DNA from 3 places in the Cellulosimicrobium composti genome. Region 1 is predicted to be linked to each of the others. Evidence: riboswitches for the same ligand, from Rfam matches in the RefSeq annotation. Region 1 holds a riboswitch; each other region holds the start of a gene.
What was found. A riboswitch is a leader RNA that binds a small molecule or an ion and turns the genes downstream of it on or off. The one in region 1 is predicted to bind S-adenosylmethionine.

Region 1 (4,684 bases):
GTCCGCTCGCTCAAGGAGATCGCCGCGGGGCGCGGCGTCACGACGGCGCAGCTCGCCCTCGCGTGGCTCCTCGCCCAGGGCGACGACGTCGTGCCGATCCCCGGGACGAAGCGCCTGGCGTACCTCGAGCAGAACGTCGCGGCGGCGTCGCTCCCGCTGACGCCCGACGAGGTCGCGGCCGTCGGCGCGGCGATCCCGCGCGGCGCGGTCCAGGGCGTGCGGCACCCGCAGCCCGACCTCCTCGCCGGGTGACGGAGCGCCACGACCGGCGGTATAACCCGTGGCTCGGGCCCCGCCGCGGACCTAGACTGGAACGGTCCTGTGGGTCTCCCCGCGCAGAGGTCGGCTCCGATGTCGTGGCTGCTCATGATCTGGTGCGCGACGGCGTGCACGGCCGCCGCCGCGTGGTGGGTGCTGCGCCGCGCCGGCCGCCCGCCGAGCCACGAGGCGTCCGGGCGTCCCGGCCGCCGCCGGCGTCGCACGCCGCCCCCGGACCCGCTCGCGACGCTCGCGCTCCAGCTCCGGCTCAGCGAGCTCGCGGCGGAGATGCGGCGCATCGAGGCCGACCCCGACGTCTACGCGCGCGCCCACCACTACCTCGCGGTCCAGGGCGCCTACGACGCGCTCCTGCGGGAGGCGTGCCGGCTCACGGGCCTCCCCGTGGACGACGCGCCGCTGCGCGCCGGGTTCCGCACCGGCGACGACGAGCGGTTCCGCGAGGAGCTCGAGCTCAGCGCGCGCGGCTGGAGCTGGTGACCGGTCGCCCGCCCACGCGAACGAGGGGCCTGACGGCGTCCGCCGTCGGGCCCCTCGTCGCGTGCGTCGGCGCTCAGAGCGCCGAGTGGTCCCCGATCCGGTGGTACGTGCGGTCGTGGTAGACGAGCGGGGACCGCGTGGCGGTCGCCTCGTGCCGCGCGTCGTCGCCGACGCTCGACGCGAGCGCGCGCAACGACACGAGGTAGGAGTCGCCGACCGGGGTGCGCTGGACCACGCGGCCGCGCACCCAGGAGAGCGCGCCGTCGATCACCGGCTCGCCGGTGGGCAGGCGCGACCAGCCGCCGTCCGCGAACCGGTCGACGCCGCTCGTCGCGAACCGCGCCGAGACGTCGTCCTGGTGGTCGGCCAGGAAGCTCACCGTGAGCGTGCGCGCCGCCGAGACCGCGGGCCACGACGACGACGTCGACGCGAGCGAGAAGGCGAGCAGCGGGGGTGCGGCGGAGACGGAGATGACGGACGTCGCGGTGAACCCGACGAGGCGGCCGTCGTGCTCGAGCGCGATCACCGCGACCCCGGCGGGGTGGCCGCGGAACACGGCCTTGTACTCGTCGAGGGACAGCTGCGGCTCGTCCTGCTCCGCGAGGAGCTCCTCCAGGTGGGTCAGCTCGGCGGTCATCGCGCGGCCCCCGCGAACGCGTCGGCCACGGCGCGGTCGGGCGTGGCGCCCGCACCCGGGTCGGGCGGCGTCACCGCGCGGCGCAGCGCGTCCCCCTCGCGCGCGAGCCACGCGTCGGCGACCGGCCCGAGGTCGGCGAGCCGGTCCTCGGTCACCGCGAACGAGCGCGTCGGCACGACGGCGCCGAGCTCCACGAGGACGGGCCGCAGGTGCACCTCGCCGACGAGCGCGTGCGCGGGGTTGCCGGAGACGACGAGCGGCACGACGACGACGCCGGCGAGCCCGTCGGGGCCGTACAGGTCGAGGAAGGCCTTGAGGAGCCCCGTGTAGGAGGCCTTGTACACCGGCGTCGCGACGACGGCGACGGTCGCGGACGCGAGCCGCTCGCGTGCGGCGTCCGCCGCGGCGTGCTCGGGGCCGAGGATCTCGCCGGCGAGCGACGCGAGGTCGATCGTCTCCACGTCGGGCGCGCCGACGAGCGCGGCGACGCGGCGGGCCAGCGTCTCGGCGGCCGTCAGCGTGCGTGAGCCGGGCCGGGGGTTGCCGGAGACGGCGAGGACCGTCGGGCCGGTGTTCTGGTGGGTCATGTGCACCTCGCAGTAGTCGTCGATCACGCTTGCCGCCGGGCCGTCCTCGCGGGTCACGAGGTCGGTCGCGTGCGGCCTGGTCATCTCCCGGAGCACCCCGCCGTGACTGGGGGTTGCCGGCCAGCGAGCCGGGGCTTGGCGCTGGCGCTCGTGACCTGGGGACGGGTATAGCAAGCGCGCCGAGAAACTGAACCAGACCGGTCAGGTTTCTCAGTGGGTGGACGGATGTGTCGGGCCGTGGGGGGTCATCGAGGGGGTGCCGCGACGCGTCGCCACCTCGCGGACATGAGACGGCGGTACGAGAACTTCTGGCACAGGCGTACCGTCGGAGGCTCCGTCCTAGTCCAGACGAGGAGTGCCCATGGACAGCCGACTGCAGTCCGTCTACGACGAGGTCCTGCGTCGCAACCCCGGCGAGGCCGAGTTCCACCAGGCCGTGCGCGAGGTCTTCGACTCGCTCGGCCCCGTGCTGCGCAAGCACCCGCGCTACGTCGAGGCCGCCGTCCTCGAGCGCGTCTGCGAGCCCGAGCGCCAGATCATCTTCCGGGTCCCGTGGGTGGACGACTCGGGCCGCGTGCAGATCAACCGCGGCTTCCGCGTCGAGTTCAACTCCGCGCTGGGCCCGTACAAGGGCGGCCTGCGGTTCCACCCGTCGGTCTACCTCGGCATCGTGAAGTTCCTCGGGTTCGAGCAGATCTTCAAGAACTCGCTCACCGGCATGCCCATCGGCGGCGGCAAGGGCGGCTCGGACTTCGACCCGCGCGGACGCTCCGACGGCGAGGTCATGCGGTTCTGCCAGTCGTTCATGACCGAGCTGTACCGGCACATCGGCGAGCACACCGACGTCCCCGCGGGCGACATCGGCGTCGGCGGCCGCGAGATCGGCTACCTGTTCGGCCAGTACAAGCGCATCACCAACCGGTACGAGTCCGGCGTCCTTACGGGCAAGGGCATCTCGTGGGGCGGGTCGCTCGTGCGCACCGAGGCCACGGGCTACGGCACGGTGCTGTTCGCGCAGAACATGCTCGCGACGCGCGGGCAGGACCTCGAGGGGCGCCGCGTCGTCGTCTCGGGCTCCGGGAACGTCGCGACCTACGCGACGGCCAAGGCGCAGGAGCTCGGCGCGCACGTCGTCGCGTTCTCCGACTCGTCCGGCTACGTCGTCGACGAGGCCGGTGTCGACCTCGACCTGCTGCGCCAGGTCAAGGAGGTCGAGCGCGGGCGCGTCGCCGACTACGCCGCGCGCCGCCCCGGTGCGCGCGTCGTCACCGACGGCTCGATCTGGGACGTGCCGTGCGACGTCGCGCTGCCGTGCGCGACGCAGAACGAGCTCGACGAGGGCGCCGCCAAGCAGCTCGTGGCGAACGGCGTCGTCGCGGTCGCGGAGGGCGCGAACATGCCCACCACGCCGGCGGCCGTCGCGCTGCTCCAGGACGCGGGCGTGCTGTTCGCGCCGGGCAAGGCGGCCAACGCGGGCGGCGTCGCGACGTCGGCGCTCGAGATGCAGCAGAACGCGTCGCGCGACGCGTGGTCGTTCGAGTACACCGAGGACCGCCTCGCCCAGATCATGGCGGGCATCCACGACCGGTGCGTCGAGACGGCCGACGAGTACGGGGCACCCGGCAACTACGCGCTCGGCGCCAACATCGCCGGCTTCACCAAGGTCGCCGACGCGATCCTCGCGCTCGGCGTGATCTGACCCGACCGCACGACCCGTCGGTGCGCGCGTCGCGCCGACGGGTCCGTCGCGTTCGGCCGCAGCGCCGTGCGCACGGCCGGGCCCCGCGGCCGGGCGGGTCGTCTACCCTGGCCGACGGCCGCCGTCGTGACCTGTCCCGACGTACCGGCCCCGGACCGGACGACGGGAGACCCCAGTGACGACCACCGACCCCGCGGGCAGCGCGCCGCACGCGCGCCGCGAGACCGCGCTCGAGCTCGCCGTGCAGGACGCGGAGGGCGTCCGCGTCGCGGCCTCCGTCGGCGCCCGGCGCGTCGAGCTGTGCGTCGCCCTCGGGGCGACCGGTGGCCTCACCCCGAGCACCGGGCTCGTCGAGGCCGCCGTCGCGGCGGCACGCGCGGCGGCCGGTCCGGGAGAGACGCCCGTGGAGGTGCACGTGCTCGTGCGGCACCGGCCCGGGGGCTTCGTCCTGTCTGCCGACGACCTCGACGTCCAGGTCCGCGACGTCCGCGCCGCGGTCGCGGCGGGCGCGCACGGCGTCGTCGTGGGCGCGCTCACGCCGGACGGCGTGGTCGACGCCGCGGCGGTCCGAGCGCTCGTCGACGCCGCTGACGGGCGGGAGGTGACGTTCCACCGCGCGGTGGACGTCGTGGCCGACCCCCTCGCCGCGCTGGACGTGCTCGCCGGGGCCGGGGTGGGGCGCGTCCTCACGTCGGGCGGCGCGCCGCGCAGTATCGACGGGGTCGAGCGGCTGCGCGCCATGGCGACGCACGCGCGCGAGGTGCTCGGCGGGCGCGTCCAGGTCATGGCGGGCGGGGGAGTGCGACCGCAGGACGTCGGCGCGCTCGTCGCCGCGGGGGTCGACGCGGTGCACCTGTCCGCCAAGCGGGTCGTCGCGGACGACGCCGGCCCCGGGGGCGGTGGCGACGCGGGCTACGAGGTGACCGACCGCGAGGTCGCGGCGGCGGCCCGGTCAGCGCTCGACGCCGCGCGCTGACGCCCGGCCTCCACCCTCCGGGCGCCGTC
Region 2 (4,684 bases), on a different contig from region 1:
TCCAGCGCCTCCGCGACCTGCTGTGCGGCGGCGTTCTGCGCCGCGACACGCACGGGCATCGTCTCCAGTCCCTTGAGCAGCACCCACGCGTTGAACGCCGAGAGCGACGGGCCGGTGTTGCGGACGAACGTCTGCACGGGCCCGTGGACGAACTCCTCCGTCCCGAGGATCGCCCCGCCGAGCACGCGGCCCTGGCCGTCGATGTGCTTGGTCGCCGAGTACACGACGACGTCCGCCCCGAGCTCCAGCGGCTTCTGCAGCAGCGGCGTCGCGAACACGTTGTCGAGCACCACGACTGCGCCGGCGGCGTGCGCGAGCTCGCTCACGCGCCGCGCGTCGACGATGTCCTGCATGGGGTTGGACGGCGTCTCGAAGAACACGACGTCCGCGGGCGTGGAGAGCGCCTCCTCCCACTGCGACAGCACGTGCCCGTCGACGTAGTCCGTGCGCACGCCCCACTTCGCGAAGATCTCGTCGAAGATGACGAGGCTCGACCCGAACAGCGCGCGCGCCGCGACGATGCGCGACCCGGAGCCCACGAGCGCGGCGAGCGCCGTGAACACCGCGGACATGCCGGACGCCGTCGCGTAGCAGGCCCCCGCGCCCTCCAGGAGGCGCAGGCGCTCCTCGAACGTGTGCACGGTCGGGTTGCCGTAGCGCGAGTACACGAACCGGTCGAGCTCGCCCTTGAACGCGGCCTCGGCGTCGGCCGCGCGGTCGTACGTGTAGCCCTGCGTGAGGAACAGCGCCTCGGACGTCTCCTGGAAGTCGGTGCGCGCGTGGCCGCCGCGCACGGCGAGCGTTGCGGGACGGGCGGTCGCGGGCAGGGGCTTGCGGCCGGAGCCGCCGGGCACGCTCCCGGGCAGGGACGCGCTCACCGCGCCGCCTCGTCGTACGTCGTCGTCGGCAGGCCGCGGACCTTCCAGCCCTCGACGTCGCGCAGGCCCGAGAAGCCCTGCGCGCCCTCGAAGCCCTCGAGCACGTTGTACGACGGCCCGAGCCCCGCGGCGGTCGCGGCACGCGCGGCGCCGATCGAGCGCTGGCCCGAGCGGCACAGGAACACGACGGGGCGCTCCTCGCCCGGCGTCAGGCCGGCCTCGACGAGCTGGTCCACGAACCGGGGGTTGGGGCCGGCCGGGGTCACCCACTCGTCGAACACGACCTCGCGGCCGAGGTCGGTGGCGTCGGGAACGCCGATCGTGCGCCACTCGCCCTCGGTGCGGACGTCCACGAGGACGGCCCGCTCGTCGCTCGCGAGCAGGTCCCACGCCTGCTGCGGGGTGAGGTCGCCGGCGTAGCCGACGGCGGGTCGGGCGTCGGGCGGTGCCGGCCTGGGTGCCGACGTCTGCTGGGACTGGTCGCTCATGAGTCCTCCTCCATCGATCGTGGCAGTAGCACCCTGCGCCCGGCCGCCTCGCGACGGACCGGGGGGTTGCTGCGGCGTCGACGTGCCACGTCACTCGGCCGCTCCGGATGGTTGCTCGGGATCGTACGCCACGTGTCCGACGCGCGGAACGCCCGTCTCGGGGAGCGGCCCGCAGGCCGGGGTGCCCGACGTCGGACGGTCGCGCTAACGTGGCCGCGGCCGGGCGGGGGTCCCGGCGGGCTGGGGGATCGGTGCGGATCGCGCGAGGACGTGCGGTGGCCGCGGCCGCGGTCGCCGGAGTGGTCGTGGCGGGTGTCGTCCTGCTGTGGACGGCGCCCGAGGGCGAGGAGGTGCCGCGGGCGGTGGCCGAGGTGGCCGTCGTGGGGGACGGCGCCGGTCTGTCCACCCAGCGGCCGCGGGTGGTCCAGGTCGAACCCGAGGAGGACCTCGTCTCGCCCTTCCCCACCCGCGCTGCCCTCGACGCGGAGACAGGTGAGCCGATCGATCTCGCTGACCTCGTCGTCGGAGGATACGAGGGCTGGTGGAGCTCGGACGGGAACGGCGAGGCGTGCGACGCCTACGCCGACGCACACCCGGAGGTCGTGCTCGCGAGCACCCGCACGGGTGCGGTGATCGAGGCGCACGCTCGCGGTGTGCGCCTCCAGCGCCCGCCCACGGCGCCGCCGGGCGACCCGGCGCGGTGGCCGGCCGACTCGGTCGTGGTGCTCGACGCGCGCACCGGCGACGTGCTCGAGTCGTTCGCGGTCGACGAGAGCGGCTGGCCTGTGGACCCGCCACCCGCCGACTGCGTCCCGCAATCCGAGACGCCGTGACCACCGGTTGACACGCGGCGTCCCGCGCGCACATCCTGGGACGCAGGTCATGAGTGCCAGCGTGAAACCCCGGTTTGCTGGCCGGCAACCCTCCTCTCGCGGCGGGGTGCCCCGGGTGACGACCAGGCCGCACGCCGACCGGCGCGTGGCAAGCGCGGGGATCACCGTCCCCGGACCGCCCTCGGAGGACTGTGCCATGACTGCTCTCGCCGACGTCTCGTGTCCGACGGACGCCCCGGCCCCTGACCTCGCGGCGCTCGCCGACGCGCCCGCCCTCCTGCCCGTCGTCGGCGGGGACACGCTCGTCCCGCTCGTCGACGGCCGCAGAGTCCCGTACGCCAACCTCGACGTCGCCGCGTCGGCGCCGGCCCTGCGGTCGGTCGCGGACCGCGTGACCGAGGTGCTGCCGCTCTACGCGAGCGTGCACCGTGGCGCGGGCTACCTGTCCCAGGTCTCGACGGCGCTCTACGAGGCGTCGCGCCGCACGATCGGTGCGTTCGTCGGCGCGCGCGAGGACGACGTCACCGTCGTCACGCGCAACACGACCGACTCGCTCAACCTGCTCGCGGGTTGCGTCCCGGCGAACGCGGACGGCACGCCCGGGCGCGTGCTCGTCCTCGACGTCGAGCACCACGCGAACCTCCTGCCGTGGCAGCGCACGGGTGGCGCGACCGTCCTCGCGGGCGGCGCGTCCGTCGCGGAGACGCTGTCGGGGCTGCGCACGGAGCTCGCGCGCTTCCCGTACGCGCTCGTCGCGGTGACGGGCGCGTCGAACGTCACGGGCGAGTCGCTGCCCGTCGCGGACGTCGTGCGGATCGCGCACGACGCCGGAGCGCGCGTCGTGCTCGACGGCGCCCAGCTCGTGCCGCACCGCGGGTTCTCCCTCGCGGACTCGGGCGTGGACTACGTCGCGTTCTCCGGACACAAGACGTACGCGCCGTTCGGCGCGGGCGCGCTCGTTGGGCGCCGCGACTGGCTCGACGGGGGCACGCCATACCTCGCGGGCGGCGGCGCCGTGCGCCAGGTCGCCGTGACCGGGACGCAGTGGCAGACGGCGCCCGCGCGCCACGAAGCCGGGTCGCCGAACGTCGTGGGCGCCGCGGCGCTCGCGGCCGCGTGCGACGCGCTCGGCGCGCTCGACCCGGCCGACCTGCACGCGCACGAGGCGACGCTCCGCGCGGCGCTCGTCGACGGCTTGGAGGCGGTGCCGGGCGTGCACGTCGTGCGGGTCTGGGACGACGCCGTCGACCCGGTGGGCGTCGTGACGTTCTCCGTCGAGGGGCACGACCCCGGCCTCGTCGCCGCCTACCTCTCGGCCGAGCACGGCATCGGCGTGCGCGACGGCCGGTTCTGCGCCCACCCGCTGCTCGCGCGCCTCGGGTACGACGCCGGCGCGATCCGCGCGTCGGTCGGCGTCGGGACGACCGGGGCGGACGTCGTGCGCCTCGTCGAGGCGGTGCGCGCGTACGTCGAGCAGGGCCCGGCGGCGCGGTACGAGGTGGTCGACGGCTGCTGGGCCGTCGCGGACGACCCCCGTCCCGTGCCCGCGGGCTCCGGTCTGGAGGGCCTTTTCGCGACCGCCGCGGCGGGCTTCCTCGCCGACGCCGCGGGCTGCGGACCGGCCGTCTGACCGGCGTCCTCGGACCGCGGCGCAGCGCGTTCACCGGGCCGTCGCCGAGCGTTGTCCACCGCGTCGCTCGACCCTCTTGGCGCGGTGTTCCGCGTGTGCACTGATATGCGCTGTGCTGCACGACGTCGTCCTCTCGGGGCACGGGTTCCGGCTGGAACCGCTGGCCCCGGAGCACGCTGAGACGCTGGCCGGCCTCGTCGACGAGGCGATGTGGTCAGGCATGAGCGTCCCCATGCCGTTCGGGGTCGCGGGGATGGCCGAGCTCGTGGCCGCGACGCGTGCCGCGCCCGACCTCACGGGCTTCGTCGTGCGCGCGGTCGACGCCGACGGCCGACCCGGCGCGGTGCTCGGCAGCACCGCGTTCCGCGACCTGTCGCTCGTGGACCGGCGGGTCGAGATCGGGCGCACGTTCTACGCCCGCACGGCGTGGGGGAGCCTCGTCAACCCGGTGACGAAGTGGCTGCTCATGCGGCACGCGTTCGAGACGTGGGACGTGCACCGCGTGGGGTTCCGCGTCGACGCGCGCAACGAGCGCTCGCTCGGCGCGATGCGCCGCCTCGGCGCCTACGAGGAGGGCGTCATGCGCGGCCACCGCGCCGCGCCGGACGGCACGCGCGCCGACTCCGTGATGTTCTCGGTCCTCGCGCCCGAGTGGCCCGGCGTGGAGGTGGGCCTGCTCGAGCGGATCACCGCCCCGCGCGTCGTCCCCGTCCTGGCGCCGGCCCTCGGCGGGCTCGCGCAGCCGCTCGCCGCGTCGTAGCGCGACCGGGCCGCAGACGCCGCGAGGGCCCCGCCGGAGCGGGACCCTCGCGAAGCGCTCGACGGTCGGGACTACCGGTCGAAGGCGTCCTTGAC
Region 3 (4,684 bases), on a different contig from region 1:
TACTGCACCATGTCGTTGCGCTCGGGCTCGCCGTGCACGAGCACGTCGAGTCCCAGGTCCTCCTGGAGCGCGACGACGCGCGCGATCTCCTCGCGCATCGCGGTCGTGTAGTCCGCGTCGGAGAGCTCGCCCTTCGTCCACAGCGCGCGGGCGCGGCGGATCTCGGGCGTCTGCGGGAACGAGCCGATCGTCGTCGTCGGCAGCGGCGGCAGGTTCAGGCGCTCGGCCTGCGCGGCCGCGCGCTCGGCGTGGTCGCCGCGCGCGAAGTCCGCGTCCGTCAGTGCGTCCGCACGCTCGCGCACCGCGGGCACGACGACGCCGCTCGCCTCCGCGCGCGACGCCACGGCCGCGCGGGACGCCTCGATCTGGTCCGCGACGGCCTCACGACCCTCGGTCAGCGCGCGGGCGAGCGTCGCGACCTCGCCGACCTTCTGGTCCGCGAACGCGAGCCAGTCGCGCAGGCGCGGGTCGAGCGTCGTGCCCGACGCCGTGCCGGGCTCGGCAAAGGTCTCGTCCTCGACGTCGTGCGGCACGTGCAGCAGCGAGGTCGACGTGCCGACGGCGACGGCGCCCGCCCCGAGGCCGCGCGCGGCATCGAGCACCTCGAGCCTCGCGGCGAGGTCGGCACGCCACACGTTGTGCCCGTCGATCACGCCGACGACGAGCGTCTTCGACACGAGGTCGTCGTACGGCGAGTCCGGAAGGTCCGCACGGACGGCGTCGATCGCGACCGCCTCGACGTCCGTGCCCGCGAGGGTCGCCAGGAAGTCGAAGGTCGCGCCGTCGGCGTCCGGCGACGTCTTCAGCCCGCCGAACGGCGTCGCGACGAGGATCGCGGGCCGCGCGTCCTGCGCCGAACCCGGGGTCGCGGCGGGGCTCGAGGACGGGTCCGGTGAGGACCCCGGGTCCGGCACGGGGCGGAGGTCGGTCGCGAGCGCGCGGTACGCGGACTCCACCGCGGCGGCGAGGTCGGCGAACGGCACGTCGGCCGAGTCGGTGACGAGGATCGGCTCGTCGAGCTGGACCCACGGCGCCCCCGCGGCGGCGAGCGCGCGCAGCAGGTCGGCGTAGGCGGCGACGACGTCGTCGAGGCGGTCGAGCGGCGAATACCCGGCGGGTGCGTCGTCGGCGGCCTTGGACAGCGCGAGGAACGTCACGGGCCCGACGACGACGGGCCGCGTCACGACGCCCGCCTCCTTCGCCTCGACGAACTCGCGCACGACGCGGTCGTCGACGAACCGGATCGGGGTGTCCGGGCCGATCTCGGGCACGAGGTAGTGGTAGTTCGTGTCGAACCACTTGGTCATCTCGAGCGGGGCGTCGTCCCCCTGGCCGCGTGCCACGGTGAAGTAGCCCGCGAGGTCGAGGCGGCCGTCGGCGTCGGCGAGGTGCGCGAACCGCGACGGGACCGCCCCGAGGAGGGCGGCGACGTCGAGCACCTGGTCGTAGTAGGAGAACGAGCCGGGGACGGACGCGTCGTCGGCGCCGAGGCCGAGGTCGACGAGCCGGCGCACGGTCGCGAGCCGCAGCTCGCGGGCCGTGGCCTCGAGCGCGTCGTCCGACGTCGTGCCGGCCCAGAACGCCTCGACGGCCCTCTTGAGCTCGCGGCGACGCCCGATGCGGGGGTAGCCGAGCACGGTGCCGGCGGGGAAGCCGGCCTGGATCTGGGTAGGGAAGGGTAGGGAAGTGGCCATGATCGAAACCTCTTGCTGGTCCTCGCGGACCGGTCAGACGGGCGTGCCGTGCGTGGCGGCGCCCGTCGTGGGCAGGGAGGTGCCGGTGACCCACGGCCCGCTGGCCAGGTCCGGGACGAGCGGGGCCGCGGCAGCGCTGGTGCTGCCGCCGGTCCCGCGCGACCCGCCGCCGAGGTGGACACCCTCGAGCAGGTCAAGAGCGGCGCGGTGCTTGTTGAAGGTGTACACGTGCAGACCGGGCGCACCGGCATCGAGGACGCGCTGCGCGAGGTCGACCGAGTACGCGATCCCGTAGGCGTGCTGCGCCTCCGGGTCGGGCAGGGCGTCGAGCGCGTCCAGCAGGTGCTGGGGCGCGCGCACGCCCGTGAGCTCCTCGACGCGGCGGAGCCGCACGGGCTCCGTCGTGGGCAGCAGCCCGGCGAGGATGGGGATCGTCACGCCGGCCGCGCGGGCCTCGGCGACGAAGTGGGTGTACGACGACGCGTCGTAGAAGAGCTGCGTGATCGCGAAGCTCGCGCCCGCCTGCTGCTTCTGCCACAGGCGGCGCACCTCCTGCGTGCGCGTCGTGCGGGCGGCCGGGTTGCCGTCGGGGAACGTCGCGACGGCGATCGTCAGCGGGCGGGCCGCACCGCGCAGCGCGACGGCCGGGTCGGACGCGCAGCGCGACGCCTCGACCTCGCGCAGGAGCGCGACGAGCTCGGTCGACGACCGGACGCCGTCGGGCGCGGGCTGCCAGTCCGGCTGGTCGCGCGGGGGGTCGCCGCGCAGCGCGAGGAAGCTGCGCACGCCCTCGTCGAGGAAGTCGGAGATGACCTCCTCGACGTCCTCGCGCGACGCGCCGACGCACGTGAGGTGCGCGATCGGCAGCACGGGCGTGCCCTGGAGGAGGCGCCCGACGACCTGGCGCGCGGTCGCGCGGTCCGTCCCGCCCGCGCCGTACGTGACGGACACGAAGTCGGGGTGCGTCGCGACGAGTCGGCGCGCCGTCTCCCAGAACTTGGGCGCCGCGTCCGGGCGGCGCGGCGGCATGAGCTCGAACGACACGGTCGGCCGTGCCGCCCCGCCGTGCGCCTGCCCGACGGCGTCCGCGACGCTCACGACGTCGCCCCGGGGGTGCGTGCGTGCGCGACCGTCGCCGGGCACGGGCGGCCCGGACGGTGCACGAAGGATGCCTCTGAGACCATGCGTCACTCCATCGACCCTGGCGTTAGCACCTTTGTCCTCGGGAGGCTTCCGTCGGCGGGTTGCTGCGGTGTCGTCGAGCCAGGACTCTCGACCGCTCTGGATGGTTGGCACGATCCTACGGCGCTTCCGCCATGCGGTCGAGGGTGCTCGCGTGCTGAGACGCCCGCTGGGGCGCCGTTCCTATGATGGGCGGTACGGACGGCCACGACCTGTCGGTCGGAGCGCTCAGGAGGAGCCCGATGAAGCACTCGTCCAAGCCGCGGCACCTCTCCCGGGAGGTCGACGGGGTGCGGGTCCACTTCCGCGAGGCCGGGGTGCGATCGTCCACCGCGGTGCTGCTCCTGCACGGCTTCCCCGCCTCGTCCCACTCGTTCCGGGACGTGATGCCGGTGCTCGCCGACCACGCGTACGTCGTCGCCCCCGACCTGCCGGGATTCGGCTTCTCCGACGCGCTCCCGCCCGAGGAGTACTCGTTCGAGCGTCTGACGGACGTGACCGAGGCGCTCGTCGCGAGCCTGGGGATCGAGCGCTACGTCCTCTACGTCACCGACTTCGGCACCCCCGTCGGCTACTCGCTGGCGATGCGCGACCCGGGTCGTGTCCTGGGGCTGGTCGTGCAGAACGGCAACGCCCACGACGCAGGCCTCAACGACGCGTGGGACACGGCCCGGCGCTTCTGGGCCGACCCGACCCCGGAGAACCGGGCGGCGCTCCCGGACTGGCTGACCTTCGAAGGGACCCGGGACCAGTACCTCGCCGGATCGCCTCCGAGCGTCCAGGAGCTTCACCCGCCCGAGTCGTGGCACCTCGACTGGGAGCGGCTGTCGCGCCCGGGCATGACCGAGCTGCAGTTCCGGCTCTTCACGGACTACCGCTCGCACGTGGCACGCTTCCCCGCGATCGCCGCGTACCACCGGCGCCACCAGCCCCCATGCCTGGTCCTCTGGGGGCGGTTCGACACGTTCTTCGACCTCCGCGAGGTCCTCGCCTACCACGAGGTCATGGAGACTCTCGCGGTGCACGTCTATGACGCCGGCCACTTCCTGCTCGAGACGCACGGCAGCGAGGTCGCCGCGCTCCTCGCCGCGTTCGTCGACGACGCGCTCGAGCGGGCGGGGTCCGCCGCGCGGCGGGCAGCCGGGTCGGCGGGAACCGACGCGCCGGACGCGCCGGCCCAGGTCTAGGGTGAGCCACGACCTCTCACCGACGCCGAGCGAGCACAGGAGCCCGCCGTGTACGCGACCCCGACCCGCCCGATGACCCAGGACGAGCTCGACCGGATCTGCCGGGTGTGGGCCGACTCCGGCAGCGACGACCCGACCGACCGGTGGCTCGAGCTCTGGGACGGCGGCGACGCCGACGACCACCCGGAGCAGCGCGACGCGATCGTCGCGATCGCGCGGGAGGTCGGCCTGGAGGTCGCGGTCGAGGACGGCGTCCTGCGCGTGCAGAAGACGCAGCAGCTCCACGACGAGATCGGCGCGCGCTGGATCTGAGAGCGCCGATCCTGGCGGCGCGCGGCGTTCAGGGGCCGAGCAACGCGGCCGGCACCACGGCGACCCCGTCCCTGCGGCGGTAGGCGTGCGGGCCGGGGGTGACGACGACCGTGTCGAGCAGGTCGTCGCCGATCCTGTCGCGCAGCCATGTGAGGTGCCGGACGTCATGGTCCGTGACCGTGGTCGCCAGCTTGACCTCGATCGCCAGGACCCGGCCGTCCGGACGCTCGACGATGATGTCGATCTCGTGCGCGCCGTCGGCCGTCCGGAGGTGACGTACCCGCGCCTCGGACCGTTCGGCATAGACCT

Region 2: it holds a riboswitch for S-adenosylmethionine, as region 1 does, so the genes downstream of both, GYH36_RS08405 (aminotransferase class V-fold PLP-dependent enzyme) here and GYH36_RS03030 (NADPH-dependent FMN reductase) in region 1, are expected to answer to the same signal.
Region 3: it holds a riboswitch for S-adenosylmethionine, as region 1 does, so the genes downstream of both, GYH36_RS17525 (methylenetetrahydrofolate reductase) here and GYH36_RS03030 (NADPH-dependent FMN reductase) in region 1, are expected to answer to the same signal.

What each region holds. Positions count from the first base shown of each region.
Region 1 is NZ_JAAFAN010000006.1:73,077-77,760, reverse strand. Features, by position in the region: gene GYH36_RS03045 (aldo/keto reductase) at 1-252, shown strand, start outside; gene GYH36_RS03040 (hypothetical protein) at 352-756, shown strand; gene GYH36_RS03035 (flavin reductase family protein) at 830-1,393, opposite strand; gene GYH36_RS03030 (NADPH-dependent FMN reductase) at 1,390-2,037, opposite strand; SAM riboswitch class IV at 2,001-2,136, opposite strand; gene gdhA (NADP-specific glutamate dehydrogenase) at 2,342-3,679, shown strand; gene GYH36_RS03020 (copper homeostasis protein CutC) at 3,855-4,655, shown strand.
Region 2 is NZ_JAAFAN010000022.1:25,427-30,110, reverse strand. Features, by position in the region: gene GYH36_RS08420 (O-succinylhomoserine sulfhydrylase) at 1-878, opposite strand, end outside; gene GYH36_RS08415 (rhodanese-like domain-containing protein) at 875-1,366, opposite strand; gene GYH36_RS08410 (hypothetical protein) at 1,642-2,199, shown strand; SAM riboswitch class IV at 2,245-2,360, shown strand; gene GYH36_RS08405 (aminotransferase class V-fold PLP-dependent enzyme) at 2,396-3,829, shown strand; gene GYH36_RS08400 (GNAT family N-acetyltransferase) at 3,942-4,589, shown strand; gene GYH36_RS08395 (CsbD family protein) at 4,661-4,684, opposite strand, start outside.
Region 3 is NZ_JAAFAN010000086.1:920-5,603, forward strand. Features, by position in the region: gene metE (5-methyltetrahydropteroyltriglutamate--homocysteine S-methyltransferase) at 1-1,694, opposite strand, end outside; gene GYH36_RS17525 (methylenetetrahydrofolate reductase) at 1,728-2,792, opposite strand; SAM riboswitch class I at 2,884-2,986, opposite strand; gene GYH36_RS17530 (alpha/beta fold hydrolase) at 3,119-4,063, shown strand; gene GYH36_RS17535 (hypothetical protein) at 4,112-4,375, shown strand; gene GYH36_RS17540 (ATP-binding protein) at 4,404-4,684, opposite strand, start outside.